One region of the Microterricola gilva genome, then DNA from elsewhere that is predicted to be linked to it. Evidence: predicted binding sites of a transcription regulator. Region 1 holds the regulator's gene; the other holds the start of a gene.
The links. Region 1 encodes HspR, which represses chaperone genes until heat shock. Its sites were predicted from a motif close to AAGTTGAGTCNNNNNGACTCAACTT; they were not measured.

Region 1 (7,750 bases):
GCCCAACAAGGGCGTCAACCCTGACGAGGTCGTCGCCGTCGGCGCCGCACTGCAGGCCGGCGTTCTGCGCGGAGAGCGCAAGGACGTTCTGCTGATCGACGTCACCCCGCTGAGTCTCGGCATCGAGACCAAGGGTGGCATCATGACGAAGCTCATCGAGCGCAACACGGCCATCCCGACCAAGCGCAGCGAGACCTTCACGACGGCCGACGACAACCAGCCGTCCGTCGCGATCCAGGTCTTCCAGGGCGAGCGCGAGTTCACCCGCGACAACAAGCCGCTCGGCACCTTCGAGCTCACCGGAATCGCCCCGGCCCCTCGCGGCATCCCGCAGGTCGAGGTCACCTTCGACATCGACGCCAACGGCATCGTGCACGTGTCCGCCAAGGACAAGGGCACCGGCAAGGAGCAGTCGATGACGATCACCGGCGGATCCTCGCTGGCCAAGGACGACATCGAGCGCATGGTGCGCGAGGCAGAGGAGCACGCGGCAGAAGACAAGGCCCGTCGCGAGTCCGCCGAGGTGCGCAACAGCGCAGAGCAGCTCGTCTACTCGATCGAGAAGCTCATCAAGGAGAACGACGACAAGCTGCCTGAGGACGTCAAGTCCGAGGTGCAGGGCGACGTCGACGCTCTGAAGAGCGCGCTCGCCGGAGACGACGACGCCGCGGTCAAGACGGCCTTCGACAAGCTGGTCGAGAGCCAGGGCAAGCTCGGCGAGGCGATCTACGCCACCTCGCAGGCGGATGCCGCAGCGGCCGACTCGGCCGAGCAGCCCGCCGACGCGGCCTCTGACGAGGACGTCGTCGACGCCGAGGTCGTCGAAGACGACGAAGACAAGAAGTAATCATGGCTGACAACAACCAGCCGATCGATCCGAACGAAGGCAACGGCCTGGATGACGACATCATCCAGGCCGAAGGCCCCGACGTGGAAACCCACGACGACGAGGGTCTGGGCGCGGAGAGCCTGGGGGAGGAAGAGCTCACAGTGGACGACATCCTGAATGCCGTCGCGGCTGAAGAGGCAGACCCCAGCGCCGAGCACCTGGCCGACCTCAAGCGGGTGACCGCCGAGTACGCCAACTACCGCAAGCGCACCGAAGCCAACCGTGAGGTTGAGCGCGAGCGCGCGGTCGGATCGGCCGTCTCGGTCCTGCTGCCGGTTCTCGACGACCTCGACCGTGCCGAGAAGCACGGAGACCTCGAGGCCGACAGCCCGTTCGCCACCATTGCGGCGAAGCTGCGGGCCAGCGTCGAGAAGCTCGGACTCAGCACCGTCGGCACCGTCGGTGAGCCGTTCGATGTCGCCGTGCACGAGGCGATCTTCCAGCAGCCCACCCCTGGCGTTGAGGTCGAGACCGTTGCCGACGTCGTCGAAAAGGGTTACTACCTCGGTTCCACCCTGCTCCGACCTGCGAAGGTCGTCGTGCAGGTGCCCGCCTAACAGCAGGCTCGTGGGGGCGGATGCCGCGGCATCCGCCCCCACATTCATAGACTTTCAGTGCCGCTCGCGGCGGCACAGCACAGACTCATCACAGACATTCATCACGGAAGGAGGCGCGCATGGCAAGCCAAGACTGGTTCGACAAGGACTTCTACAAGGTTCTCGGCGTCTCGAAAGACGTGAGCGAGGCCGATCTCAAGAAGACGTATCGCAAGCTCGCCCGCAAGTACCACCCCGACTCCAACCCGGGTGACGCCAAAGCCGAGGAGAAGTTCAAGGAGATCAGCGAGGCGCATTCCGTGCTCTCCGATCCCGAGCAGCGCAAGGAGTACGACGCCGTACGCGCCATGGGTGGCGGGGCTCGCTTCACCGCGCCGGGCAGCGCCGGTGGCAACGGCGGCTTCGAGGACGTCTTCGGCGGTATGTTCGGCGGCGGCCGGGGCCAGCAGCAGTACACCTTCCAGCAGGGCGGCGGTGCCGGTTACGACGACCTGCTCGGCGGCCTGTTCGGCCAGCAGGGCGGTGGCCGCTTCGGCCAGCCGAGCGGCGGATACCGCGGATTCGGCGGACCGAGCCGCGGCAGCGACATCACCGCGAGCGCCACCATCGACTTCATCACGGCCACCCAGGGCGACACGATCACGCTGCAGACGAGCGACGGCCGCCCGATCAAGGTCAAGATCCCCGCCGGCGTGGCCGACGGGCAGAAGATCAAGCTCCGCGGCAAGGGCCAACCGTCGCCAGACGGCGGTGAGCCCGGCGACATCATCCTCACCGTCACCGTGCGCAAGCACCCGGTGTTCGAGCGCGACGGGCTGAACCTGCGCGTCACCGTTCCGATCACCTTCGTCGAGGCCGCCCTGGGCGCCACAATCGAGGTGCCGACCCTCGGCGGCGACCCGGTGAAGCTGCGCGTCGCGCCCGGAACGCCGAGCGGCCGCGTGTTGCGCGTCAAGGGCCGCGGCGTCACGACAGCCAAGGGCGTCGGCGACCTGCTCGCCGTCGTTCAGGTCGCGGTGCCCTCCCACCTGTCGAAGGATGCCGAGGCGGCCCTCGAGGCCCTGCGCGAGGCCCTGCCGAACGAGAACCCCCGCGAGGATCTCCTCGCCAAGGCACGGGGCTGAGCATGAGCGGCGGCGCGCACGGCATGGACGAGCACGCACCGATCTTCGTGATCTCCGCGGCCGCCGAGCTGGCCGGCATGCACCCGCAGACGCTGCGGCAGTACGACCGGCTCGGCTTGGTCGAACCCCAGCGCACGCCGGGCAAGTCGCGTCGCTACTCGATGCGCGACGTGCTCCAGCTGCGTGAGATCGCCGAGCTCAGCGCCGCGGGCGTGAGCCTCGAGGGCATCAGGCGCATCCTCGAGCTCGAGAACCGGGTGAACGTGTTGGCGCGGCGCGTGCACGAGCTCGAGGGCGCCCTCGCCGATGAGATGCTCAACCGGCCTGGCCGGCGCGTGTTCGCCGCCGGGGCGGAGGGCGACGTGATCTCTCTCAAGGCCGGCACGCGCGTGCGGCGCTCGAACGCCGTCGTCGTCTGGCGCCCGCTCGGCAACGGCGAACGCCACTAGGAAGCGCAGCCGGGCTCTCGGGGCGCCGCCACCGTGCGCCGCTCGGCCGTCCGTTGTGCGCCGGTTGCCGTGATGTGCGCCGGTAGATTCCGGCGCACATCGCGGTACCTGGCGCAGTGCTCGCCGCAGCTGCACCGCGGTGCGCGCGGCGATGCTGTGCGTCGTATTCGGATTTCGCCTCGGCTCTGGTGCCGGTGGTGCGCACGCGCTACGTTGTTGCTCAGCTCACGAGACGAGGAAGTGCCATGGCGCAATTTGAATTCGGTCCTGTTGACATCTCGGTTGTGTCCTTCGCCGGGGATCGCCCCGACGACGCCACGATCGCGGCCATCGAGGAGCTGGTTGAGAGTGGCGAAATCGCCATACTCGACCTCCTGTTCGTGTCCCGCGCGCTGAACGGCGATCTGACCGTCACCGAGTTCGAGGATGTCGGCGAGGAGTGGGGTTTCACCCGGATCGAGCTGCCGGCGTCCGGCGTGATCGGAGACGACGACGTCGACGACCTCGTCTCGATGATCGAGCCGGGACGCTCGGCAGCCGTCATCGCGATCGAGCTCGTCTTCGCCAAGCGGCTGACCTCGAAGTTGGCCGCATCGGGCGGCCTCGTTCTGCACAGCGAGCGCATCCCCGCCGCGGTCGTCAACGCGGTGCTCAGCGACGCCAGCGACGACTGACCGCTTCCCTATTCGTTCTGATCCGATCCACTACTGAGGAGTCGACATGCCACTGAGAAGAATGGGCCGTCCCGGTCTGATTGGAATGGCGGCCCGCACGGCCGTCGTCGCTGGAACCGCCACCGCCGTCAGCGGCGCCGTCGCCGGCCATCAACAGCAGAAGGCCCAGGAGCAGGCCGAGGCGAACGCCTACGAGCAGCAGCAGCAGCAGGCAGCGATGCAGCAGGCCGCCCAGGAAGCCGCGGCACAACAGGCAGCGATGCAGCAGGCCGCCGCGCCGGCACCGGCCGCAGCGCCAGCAGCTCCCGCGGTCGATGGCCTCGTCGCCCAGCTGCAGAATCTCGGCTCGCTGCGCGACCAGGGTCTGCTGAGCGACGCAGAGTTCGCGGCGGCCAAGGCGAAACTGCTGGGCTGAGCTCGACGGAATCGCGGCTTCCCCGGTTAGCCTTGGCCTATGGATCTTTCGGCTCTGCGGCGTTGGCCCGACATCGAGGCTGAGAATCTCTTCGCGGTCGACGCGAGCGATCGCCTGATTCTCGACGAGGCTGCCGACGCGCTTGCGGGCGCGACGGCCAGCGAAGTGGTGGTGATCGGTGATCGCCATGGTGCCCTGACACTGGGTGCACTCGATCTGCTCGCCGAGGGCGGGCCGGATGCCGCCGTCATCCGCGTGCACCAGGACGCTCTCTCCGGCGAGCTCGCCCTCGCCTCGAACGCCGCCGCATTCGGGTACGAGAAGGGCTACCGCTCGATCGCGCTCGGTGTGGAGAAGCACTCGCGTGAGCTGCTCTCCGGCGCGCGCGTCGTTCTGCTGCAGCTGCCGCGGGGGTTGGACGCGCTCGATGAGATCGCCTCGGCGATTGCGGCGCACGCCGACCCGGATGTCGTGGTCGTCGCCGGTGGGCGCATCAAGCACATGACACCGGCGATGAACGATGTGCTCGGCGAACACTTCGCGCTCGTCGAGGCGAGCCTCGCCAGGCAGAAGTCACGGGTGCTCCGGGTGCGGGGGCCGCGCCACGACGTCGTCGGAGGCTGGCCGCGCACGCAGCAGCACCCCGACCTCGGGCTCGTCGTCGCCGCCCACGGTGGGGCGTTCGCGGGAACGTCGGTCGACATCGGCACCCGCTTCCTGCTCGGGCACCTCGCGGAAGCGGCGCTCGGCGCGCGCACGGCGGTGGACCTCGGCTGCGGGACCGGCGTGCTCGCCACGAGCCTCGCGATGCACCGCCCTGGCTTGCACGTGCTGGCCAGCGACCAGTCGGCCGCCGCGGTGGCATCCGCCTGGGACACGGCCCTCGCCAACGGGGTCGGCGAACAGGTGAAGGTGGTGCGCGACGACGGCCTGAGCCGGCAGCCGGACGGGAGCGCCGAGCTCATCGTGCTGAACCCGCCGTTCCACGTCGGCGCGGCCGTTCACGCCGGCATCGCCCTCAAACTCTTCGAGCACGCCGCCAGGGTTCTCGCCCCCGGCGGCGAGCTCTGGTGCGTCTGGAACTCCCACCTCGCATACACGCCGGCCCTGCGCAGCATCATCGGTCCCACCCGGCAGATCGCGCGCAACACCAAGTTCACGATCACGGCCTCGACCCGCGCCCAGTAGCCCCGAACTCTCCCGAGCCGCCGCGTGCATCGCCTTGGCGTCGGCGCGCCGCCGGCAGCGTGCGCATCGCGGCCGGGATTCGTCACCGCTGCCAGGCGGATGCCGTTCCCACGCGCCGTGGCGGAGCGGCAGCTCCCGCTATGGGATGATCGCGAACATGGATGTGGGGACGGCGGCGCAGGGAGCGACAGAGGGCACGGCAGGGGCCAGACGATCGGTGGCCGGGCACGACTGGTGGCGGCTGGATCCCGCCGGTGTTGTGCTCGGCTTCGTGCTCGCCGCGCTCTCGCTCACCCCGTCGCTGCTTCCGCGCCCGGCGCTCCTCCAGGGCGTGATCGCCGGCCTCAGCTTCGCCATCGGCTACGCCGTCGGCGCACTCCTGCTCGCCATCGCCCTGCCGTTGCTTCGCCGCGTGACCACGTGGCGACCGACGCCCGCCACGGTGCGGTGGGCGTGGAGCGGCTTCGGCATCGTCGCGCTGAGCCTCGGCGCCTGGTACGGGGTGCTCGCGCTCGGCTGGCAGAACGAGGTGCGCACGCTCGTCGAGATGCCTCCCGTTGACGGCCTAGCCATCGCCGCGTTCTTCCTCGGCGCCGTGCCGGTCGCCGCGCTCTGCCTGCTCATCGGCCGCGGGATCCGCGGGCTGTACCGCGCCACCGCGAGGCTCATCGGCCCGGTCCTGGGCGTTGCGGGCAGCGCGCTGCTCGTCGTGCTCGGCGGTTTCGTGCTCGTCGCCGCGCTCATGGGGGCGATCGACGCCATCTACGCCGAACGGAACGCGGCGCCAGCCGACTGGGTGAGCGAGCCGAGCAGCGAGTTCCACTCCGCCGGGGAGGATTCCCCGATGGACTGGCAGACCCTCGGACGCCACGGCACCGCCTTCCTGGGAGGCGGACCGGCTGCTGCCGACATCGCCGAGGCGACCGGCAACGCGGCGCTCGAACCGATCCGCGTCTACGCGGGGCTGCACACGGGTGACAGCACGGAGGAGCGCGCGGAGCTGGCCGTCGCGGAGCTCGTGCGCACGGGGGCGTTCGACCGTTCGGTGCTCGTCGTGGCCACCGCCACCGGCTCCGGGTGGCTCGAGCCGCAGACGACCGACGCCATCGAGTACCTGCACGGCGGTGACACCGCGATCGTCTCGATGCAGTACGCCTACACGCCGAGCTGGGTGTCGTTCGTCTTCGACCCCGATGCACCCGTCGACGCAGCCAGGGTGCTCTTCGACGCGGTGCACGCCGAGTGGGAGGCGCTGCCGGCATCCGATCGCCCGCAGCTCATCAGCTACGGCCTCAGCCTGGGCGCCCACGGCAGCCAGTCGACCTTCGCCGACCTCGAGGATCTGCGCAGCCGCACCGACGGCGCGCTCTTCGCAGGCAGCCCGAACGGCACGCCGCTCTGGCGCGAGCTGCAGGCGACCCGCGACGAGGGCAGCCCGGCCTGGCAGCCGGTATTGGACGGTGGGGCGGAGGTGCGCTGGCTCTCGCACGCAGGCGACTTCGGCGCCGTCGATGGGCCGTGGACCGCGCCCCGCGTGGCGTATCTGCAGCATGCGACCGACCCAGTGACTTGGCTCGGTCCCGAGCTCCTCTGGGCGGAGCCGGACTGGCTGAAGCCCGATCAGCGGGCGGACGACGTGAGCCAGGCGATCCGCTGGATCCCCGTCGTCACCGCGCTGCAGGTGGTGGTCGACATGCTGATGGGCGAGACCGTTCCGGCCAGCCACGGCCACAACTACGGCGACGTCGTACTCGACGGCTGGGGAGCGGTGACCGGCGACGGCGGCCTCGACGCGGCCGCGATCGACCGCATTCGCGCGATCATCGCCGAGTACGCCGCCGTTCAGCCCGTCGGCAGCTCGGTCACCGAGTAGCCGGCCCCTGCAGCGCAGGGGAGGGGAGGCTAGGCGAAGCGGGCCGGGTCGATGAACGCCGTGTCGACGAGCTGCGGCTCGTCGAGGGCGAACCGGGCGAGGATCTCACCGAGCGCCGGCGCGTGCTTGAAGGCGTGGCCGCTGTCCCCGCCGCCGACGATGACCCGCGGATGCCGGGGCGAGCGCCCCACCACGAACTGGTCGTCTGGCGAGATCGTCACCATGCACGGGTCGACGCGGGCGGGCAGCGGCTCGATGGCGGGAACAGCCTCGGCGAGCAGCGCGGACACCTGGCGCCAGTCGGCCGGCGTCACACCGCGGTCCAGCTGCTCGGGGTCGATGCGCACGCGCTCCTGCCAGATGTCGCCGACGCCCGCCTTGATCAGTGCGCCCTTCTCCGGCCCGGCGACGGCGCCGACCGAGCCGTGGCCCCAGAGCACCTCGCTCTCGCTCAGCTGGCGCACGAAGACGGGCAGCCGATCGAGTGCGAACTCGGACGCCGGCGCCGCATCCGGGGCGGCGGCGTTCGGCGTCGCGCGCGGCTCGAACCAGGTCATCGGGGTGCGGATCGGCTGCAGCTC
Region 2 (7,750 bases), 2.9 Mb from region 1:
CATCGGCCGGGCCACCGCGAGCCGCATCGCACGGGAAGGCGGCCGCGTCGTGGCCGTCGACATCTCGGCCGAGAAGCTCGCCGAGTTCGCCGCGTCGATCCCCGGCGCCGAGATCGTGACCGTCGCAGGCGACATCACGAAGCAGGAGTCGGTCGACGCGATCATCGCCGCTGCCGGCGAGCGCATCGACGGCCTCGCCAATGTGGCCGGCATCAACGACGACTTCTCGCCGCTGCACGAGACGAGCGACGCGATGTGGGACCGCGTGATCGGGGTCAACGTGACCGGCACCTTCAAGCTCACGCGCGGTGTGCTCCCCGCGATGATGGCAGCAGGAGCCGGTTCCGTGGTGAACGTCTCCAGCGAGGCCGGACTGCGCGGCAATGCCTCCGGCAACGCGTACACCGCTTCCAAGCACGCGGTCATCGGCCTCACCCGCAGCGCCGCCTTCATGTACGGCCCGCACGGCATCCGCGTGAACGCGGTCGCGCCGGGTGGGGTCGCCACCGGCATCCCGTTCCCCCCGCACGTTTCTGAGGCCGGCCAGGCACGCCTGCAGCCGTTCCAGTCGGCGATCCCCTCGCTGGCGACCGCCGAGCAGCTCGCCGCGTCGATCACCTTCCTGCTCAGCGATGACGGAGTGAACATCAACGGCGCGACGTTGCCGTCCGACGGCGGCTGGTCGGTGCAGTAGACCGCGCCGATTACTCTCCCCGGCCGCCGCATTCAGGCGTAGCGTCGTGCCATGGACGGCGAGAAGCGAGCCGATGGCGCGGCTGTGCGCTGGCGGCCGGGACGAAGCGGTCGGCGGCGGCCACCGGCGTGGACGCGGGCGCTCGCCGAGGGCGAGGATGCCGGCTTCTTCGGCCCGGGCAGCGCGGTGTGGGCGGTCAACGGCTCGCTGACGACGTTGGTCGCCGGCATTCGGGCCCTGCTCCTGCAGTCGCTGCACCCCGGCGCGATGGCCGGCGTGCACGACTGGTCGCACTACCGCGACGACCCGCTCGCGCGGCTTGACGGCACCGTGCGCTGGGTCGCGACCGTGACATTCGGCGACACACGCAGTGCCACGGCGGCATCCGCGTTCGTCTCCCGTCTGCACGAGCACGTCACCGGCAGCTATGTCGACGCCCGCGGTGTCGAGCGGCCGTACGCGGCGAACGACGAGGAGCTGCTGCGCTGGGTGCATGACGCATTCACCGAGGCATTTCTCGGCGCCCATCTGATCTGGGGTGGGCCGATCCCGGGCGACGGTGATGCCTATGTGCGGGAGTGGGCCCAGGCCGGCAGGCTCATGGGTGTGCGGCGACCGCCGCAGAGCGTCGCCGAACTGCGTGCCGAGATGGCGGGGTTCCTGGTCGATGCGAAGCCGGACGCGCGGGTGGCGGAGGCCGTGCGGTTCCTCCGCAGGCCGGGGCTGCCAGGCATGACCGGGCGGCTGTACCCGATTCTCTTCGGGGGTGCGGTGGCTTCGCTCGACGCCGGCAGCCGATCGTTGCTCGGCCTGCGCCGGCCGTGGTGGCCCGCGATCACGATGACGAGGGCGTTCCTCGTGCTGGGTCGGCGCGTGCTCGGCCCGGTTTCGCCGAGCGAGCAGAACGCGCGAGCCAGGGTGGCGCGGCTCGGCGCAGATCCGGCCAATGCAGATCCGATCGGCGCAGATCCGGTCAACGCACATCCGGTCAACGCAGATCGAGCCGCATCAGCACGCGAGGAAAACCGTTGAGCACGGAGTCGGTGTCCGCAGCCTTCGCGAAGCCGGCCCGCTCGAAGAGCGCCATGGTGCCAACGTAGGCCATCGTGAGATCGACCTTCTCGCCCCGGTTGTCGACGGGGTAGGCCTCGATCGCCGGAGCACCGCGCTCCCTGGCGAAGGCCACGGCGCCAGCGACGAGTTCGTGTGAGATGCCCGTTCCGCGGTGCCCCGGCCGCACGCGCAGGCACCAGATCGACCAGACGTCGAGCTCGTCGACGTGCGGAATCTTGCGGTTGCGGGCGAATCCGGTGTCGGCCCGTCGGTGCACACCGGCCCAGCCGACGACCTCGTCGCCGTCGTAGGCGAGCACCCCGGGCGGGGGATCCTCCCCGCACAGTTCCCGCACGCGCTCGCCGCGGGCCGGGCCGTGCAGCGCGAGGTTCTCCTTCGACGGGATCCGATAGCTCAGACACCAGCAGACATTCGCATCCGGCCGCTTCGGGCCCACCATCGCGCGCACGTCGTCGAACACGCTCGCCGCGCGCACCTCGATCGCCACGGACACGGCCTCCTGGTCGTCAGTCGGCGGCGTGGCCGTCGAAGAGGTGGGTGGGAACCGGGCCGAACGGGGCGGAGCGCACGCGCAGCCGCCGTCGATCATCTGCCTCGAAGCCTGCGGCGGCGAGGAGCGCAGCCGCATCACGATCCCAGTGGCAACCGTGGCAGAATCGGGCGGAGAACGGCGTCGCGACACGCTGCACCGCCCGCTTCAGCGTCCCCGGCGGGGCGACGACATGGTCGATGAAGACGACGCGGCCGCCGGGAACGAGCACGCGTCGCACCTCGGCGAGGGCGACGGCCGGATCGCTGACCGAGCAGAGCACGAAGGTGCCGACGACGGCATCGACCGAGTCGTCCGGCAGGGGTATCGACTCGCAGCGTGCGTCGAGCGGCACGGCGGCGTGGCCCCACTCCTTGGCGCGGGTGGCCAGCTCGCTGCGGCGCGCGGCATCCGGTTCGAGGCCGATCCAGAGCACATCCGGGTGCAGGGCGCCGAAGTTGACGCCCTCACCCGCGCCGATCTCGAGCACGCGCCCGCGCAGCCGCGAGACGAACTCGCGTTCGAGCTCTTCCAGTTCGTCATCGCCGACGAGGGCCGGCGCGGGCTCGGCGGTCATGTGTGCGATCGCATCGCGAGAATGGACATGGTCTCCCCTTCTCGAACCCCGGTGACCACTCTGCCACCGCCGCGCGGTCGAGGCAATGCGCTCGGCGCACAGGCCATTCACAGCCCGGAGGGGCTCTGGGCAGGAATACTCCCGCGCCGCCAGCGTTGAAGTTGAGCGTAAGGCACTCAAGTTTGACCAGGGAGGTTTCGTGCCCGAGAACTTCACCCCAGATGGCGGCAACTCGTTCGACGAGTTCCTCGCCCGTTACCTCGATGGCGAGCGGGCGCGCTCCGCGCGGTCGATCGACCTCAGCAAGTTCCTGACCGCGAGCACCCAGCAGATCCTGGCCGCGGCCGGGCGCTTCGCGCTCGAGCGGGGCCAGAACGAGCTCGACGCGCTGCACATCCTGCGCGTCATCATCGACGAGGATGCCGCCCGCGCGGCCGTCTCACGTCTCGGCGTCGATCCGGGCGCCATCGCCGCGGCCGCCGAGAAGCGCCTGCCGCAGGCCTCCGAGCATGCCGCGACGCGGCCGCCGGCCATCACGCCCTCCGCCCAGCGTGCGCTCTTCCACGCCTACCAGGTGGCGCGCGCGTCCGGCTCGACGTACATCGAACCCGAGCACCTCTTCTTCGCCCTCGTGCTCAACCAGGATTCCCCGGCCGGCCAGGTGCTCGCCCACGCCGGCGTCACCGCTGAGGCGCTGACCCAGGGCATGCGCGAGACCGTCGACGCCGGCGGAGCGGCGACGGCCGGCGAGCAGGAGGAGGAGCAGTCGGCATCCGACACCCCGATGCTCGACAAGTTCGGCACCGATCTCACCGAGCTGGCCCGCAGCGGTCGGCTTGACCCCGTGATCGGACGTGCGGACGAGATCGAGCAGACCATCGAGATCCTCAGCCGCCGCACCAAGAACAACCCGGTGCTCGTCGGAGAGGCCGGCGTCGGCAAGACCGCGATCGTCGAGGGCCTGGCCCGGGCGATCGTCGACGGCTCCGTGCCTGCACAGCTGCGGGGCAAGCGCGTCATCGCGCTCGATCTGCCCGGCATGCTCGCTGGAACGCGCTACCGCGGCGATTTCGAGGAACGCCTCACCAAGGCCATCGACGAGATCGCCGGCCACAGCTCCGAGATCATCGTCTTCATCGACGAGGTGCACACGGTCGTCGGCGCGGGCGGGGCTGGCGAGGGCGGCATGGATGCCGGAAACATCCTGAAGCCGCGGCTTGCCCGAGGCGAACTCCACCTCGTCGGCGCCACGACGCTCGCCGAGTACCGCACGATCGAGAAGGACTCGGCGCTGGAGCGCCGCTTCCAGCCCGTGCGCGTCGGCGAGCCGTCGATCGAGGATGCCGTGCTCATCATGCAGGGGCTCCGCCCCGCGTACGAGGAGCACCACGGCGTGCGCTTCACGGATGCCGCGCTGCGCGCCTCCGTCGAGCTCTCGGCCCGCTACCTCAGCGACCGCGTGCTGCCGGACAAGGCGATCGACCTGATCGACCAGGCCGGCGCCCGGCTTCGGCTCCGTCTCGGCTCCACGCAGGACGTCTCTGCGCTGATCGAGCGCCTCGCCGTGCTCGAGGCGGACAAGAACGCGGCCGTCTCGGCCGAGCACTACGAGCGGGCCTCGCAGCTCCGTGACGAGATCGTGGCCGTGCAGCGGCTGCTCGACGACGCGACCGCCCCTGGCGGGCCTGGAATCGATGCCGTCGCGTCGTCTGCCACAGTCGACGAGAGGGAGATCGCCGAGGTGATCGCCCGTGCGACGGGAATCCCCGTCAGCCGTCTCACCGAGGGCGAGCGCGATCGGCTCGCGGCGCTCGAGGGCGAACTGCACGAACGTGTGATCGGACAGGACGACGCGGTGACCGCCGTCGCCAAGGCCGTCCGTCGCAGCCGCACCGGAATGGGGGACGCGAACCGCCCCGTCGGCAGCTTCCTCTTTCTCGGGCCGACTGGTGTCGGCAAGACCGAGCTGGCCAAGGCACTCGCCGGGTCGCTGTTCGCGTCCGAGGCTGCCGTCATCCGCTTCGATATGAGCGAGTTCGGCGAGCGGCACACGGTGTCGCGCCTGGTCGGTGCCCCTCCTGGCTACGTCGGCTACGACGAGGCCGGTCAGCTCACCGAGCGCGTGCGGCGCAACCCGTACTCGATCGTGCTGTTCGACGAGATCGAGAAGGCCCACCCCGACGTCTTCAACCTGCTGCTGCAGGTGCTGGACGACGGTCGCCTCACCGACGGCCAGGGGCGGACAGTCGACTTCCGCAACACCGTCGTCATCATGACGTCGAACATCGGCAGTGAGTTCCTCACGTCCCGTTCCGGGGCGATGGGCTTCGTCGGTGGCGCCGCGGACGACACGACCGGCTTCGGCTCGGCCGAGGCGCTGCGCGAGCGCGTGATGGGCAAGCTGCGCGAGGCGATGCGGCCGGAGTTCCTCAACCGCATCGACGAGATCGTGCTGTTCGGCAAGCTCGACAAGCCGCAGCTGCGGCAGATCGTCGGACTCCTGCTCGCTGCGACCGCCGAGCGGCTCGCCGCCCGCTCGATCCACATCGAGGTGACGGATGCCGCCATCGACTGGCTCGCCGAGCACGGCTACCAGCCGGAGTACGGCGCGCGGCCGCTGCGCCGGCTCATCCAGCGCGACGTCGATGACCGCATCGCCGAGCTGCTGGTGAACGGCGTGATCGGCGACGGCGGAGCGATCACCGTCGACGCGGTCGACGGTGCGCTGAGCGTGACGGATGCCGCATCCGCGCTGCCGGCGCCGCTGGCGGCCTGACCGCTCCCGCTCGCAACACGAGCAGCCACGGACCGAGACGTGCCGTCGCCCTGACAGGGCGACGGCACGCCCGGCGTTGTGCTTCGTTGAGCGTCGGCGGTCAGCGTTCTGCCAGACTTGTGCCACAACGACGGGAATGTGCATGACAACCGAGAACGCGACCCAGGCAACACCGATTCGCCCGCTGACCGACCACTCCCGCTTCGGGCGTCTCATCGAGCGCCGCGACGGCGCCGACTTCCCCTATTACAACGGGGTGCCGATTGAGCTCTCCGTTGCTCGATGGATTCTGCTCTGGATCTCCGTCGCCATTGGGCTCGTGGCACTCATGCTGTTCCCGCAGCCGAACAACGTCGTGGCGATTCTGCCGCGGGCCCTCTTCGTGGCTATCCCGCTCGCGGTGCTCGCACTGGTCGCCGGGAAGCACTGGACGGCGCTGTTCCGTCGCGTGCGCGGTGTGGATGTCGGCAACATGTTCTTCTTCGCTGGCCTCAACATCGCGATCACCGCTGCGGTGGGCGGGATCGTCTCGCTGTTCTTCCCGGTGAGTGCGAACGCTGCGGTCGCAGCGGCGGGCGAGGGTGGGGTGCTCGACACCATCGCGCTCTACCTCGGCAGCGGCATCCAGCTGCTGGGTGAGGAACTCTTCGTCGTGCTGCCGTTCCTGGCCCTCATGTACTTCCTCTTCGCCAAGGCCGGGCTCTCGCGCAAGACCGCGATCATCCTGGCGTGGCTCATCTCGGCCATCTGGTTCGGCGCGGCCCACCTTCCCACGTACGACTGGAACCTCGTGCAGGCGATCGTCGTGATCGGCTCGGCGCGGATCGCGCTGACGCTCGCCTACATCCGGACCAAGAACCTCTGGGTTTCTGTCGGTGCGCACATCATCAACGACTGGGTCTTCATCACCATCGCGGTGATCGCAGCGTCCGCCGCCTGAGCTCAGCCCTGTCGCCGCCCGCGCAACCGCTGGCTGTCACCGGGCCTCCGGCGTAGCATGACTGCCACTTATGCAAGGAGGCATCATGGCGAACCTCGTCGTGCACTTTGAGATCCACGCATCCGAACCGCAGAAGCTCATCGATTTCTACACCGAGCTGCTCGGCTGGACTTTCACCCGCTACGGCGAGATGTCGTACTGGTCGATCGACACCGGTGAGGGCGCGATCAACATGACATCCGAGCTCGGTCGGGGCATCAACGGCGGCCTCACCCAGCGCATGGGGCCGAAACCCGAGGTGGGCGCGCCCGTCAACGGAGTCAACATCGTGATCGGTGTCGACGATGTCGACGGCCTGTTCGCGAAGGGGCTCGCGCTCGGCGCCATCGAGGCGCTGCCACTCGACGACATGGAGGGCATCGGCCGCGTCGGCTACCTGCTCGACCCGGACAACAACGTCTTCGGGCTCATCTCCCCGGTGCTCTCTGACGGCACCAACGTGATGGAACGGATGGGCGGCGCGTAACTCAGACCCGCGCGACCGGCGACGCGTCGAGCGCTGCCCTGGCGAGGAACGTTGACCCGGCCACGGCAGCCGGCATGGTGAACACCGCTCCGAACGGGACCATGTAGAGCAGTTGCGTCGCAACGCCGAAGCCGAGCAGCTGCCAGCGGATGCCGCGGCGAAGCGTGCGCTGCGCCGCGCCGGGGATGGCGCGCGCCTCGAACGCCCGTGAGCTGAGCTCGACCGCCAGCAGCCGACCGGAGAACACGACGCCGAGCACGGGAGCGAGCACACCGCCGATCACGGGGACGAAACCGCTGAGCGCGACGCACACGGCGGTGAGCAGACCGGCTCCGATCAGCCAGAGCGCGCTGCGCACACCGCGCCAGAACCCGGCGCCCTCCGTCGGGCCGTCGCCGCCGAGGTCACGCTCGGCGGCCAACCAGATCCGTTCGTAGAACGGGTCGCCGACGGCGAGGGTCAGCGCCGTGAACGTCACGGCGCTGAGCACGATCGCGGTCGCGAAGAGCACCGTCCCGATTGCAGCGTTCACGATGCTCGGCCACGGCTCCGGCCACGTCTCGTCGAAGGGTGTCAGCCAGTCGACGATCGGCCCCACGTTGAAGCCGAGCGCGACGAGGCCGGCCAGCATCAG

Region 2: the regulator HspR is predicted to act here: its motif matches at 3,033-3,057, upstream of EV379_RS13655 (ATP-dependent Clp protease ATP-binding subunit).

The regions. Positions count from the first base shown of each region.
Region 1 is NZ_SHLC01000001.1:324-8,073, forward strand. It holds partial or broken gene EV379_RS00005 (Hsp70 family protein) at 1-847, shown strand, start outside; gene EV379_RS00010 (nucleotide exchange factor GrpE) at 850-1,446, shown strand; gene EV379_RS00015 (DnaJ C-terminal domain-containing protein) at 1,566-2,570, shown strand; gene EV379_RS00020 (heat shock protein transcriptional repressor HspR) at 2,594-3,019, shown strand; gene EV379_RS00025 (DUF6325 family protein) at 3,265-3,693, shown strand; gene EV379_RS00030 (SHOCT domain-containing protein) at 3,740-4,108, shown strand; gene EV379_RS00035 (class I SAM-dependent methyltransferase) at 4,148-5,296, shown strand; gene EV379_RS00040 (alpha/beta hydrolase) at 5,454-7,169, shown strand; gene solA (N-methyl-L-tryptophan oxidase) at 7,199-7,750, opposite strand, start outside.
Region 2 is NZ_SHLC01000001.1:2,945,580-2,953,329, reverse strand. It holds gene EV379_RS13675 (SDR family NAD(P)-dependent oxidoreductase) at 1-694, shown strand, start outside; gene EV379_RS13670 (oxygenase MpaB family protein) at 746-1,726, shown strand; gene EV379_RS13665 (GNAT family N-acetyltransferase) at 1,683-2,255, opposite strand; gene EV379_RS13660 (class I SAM-dependent methyltransferase) at 2,275-2,874, opposite strand; gene EV379_RS13655 (ATP-dependent Clp protease ATP-binding subunit) at 3,074-5,650, shown strand; gene EV379_RS13650 (CPBP family intramembrane glutamic endopeptidase) at 5,793-6,590, shown strand; gene EV379_RS13645 (VOC family protein) at 6,676-7,116, shown strand; gene EV379_RS13640 (EI24 domain-containing protein) at 7,118-7,750, opposite strand, start outside.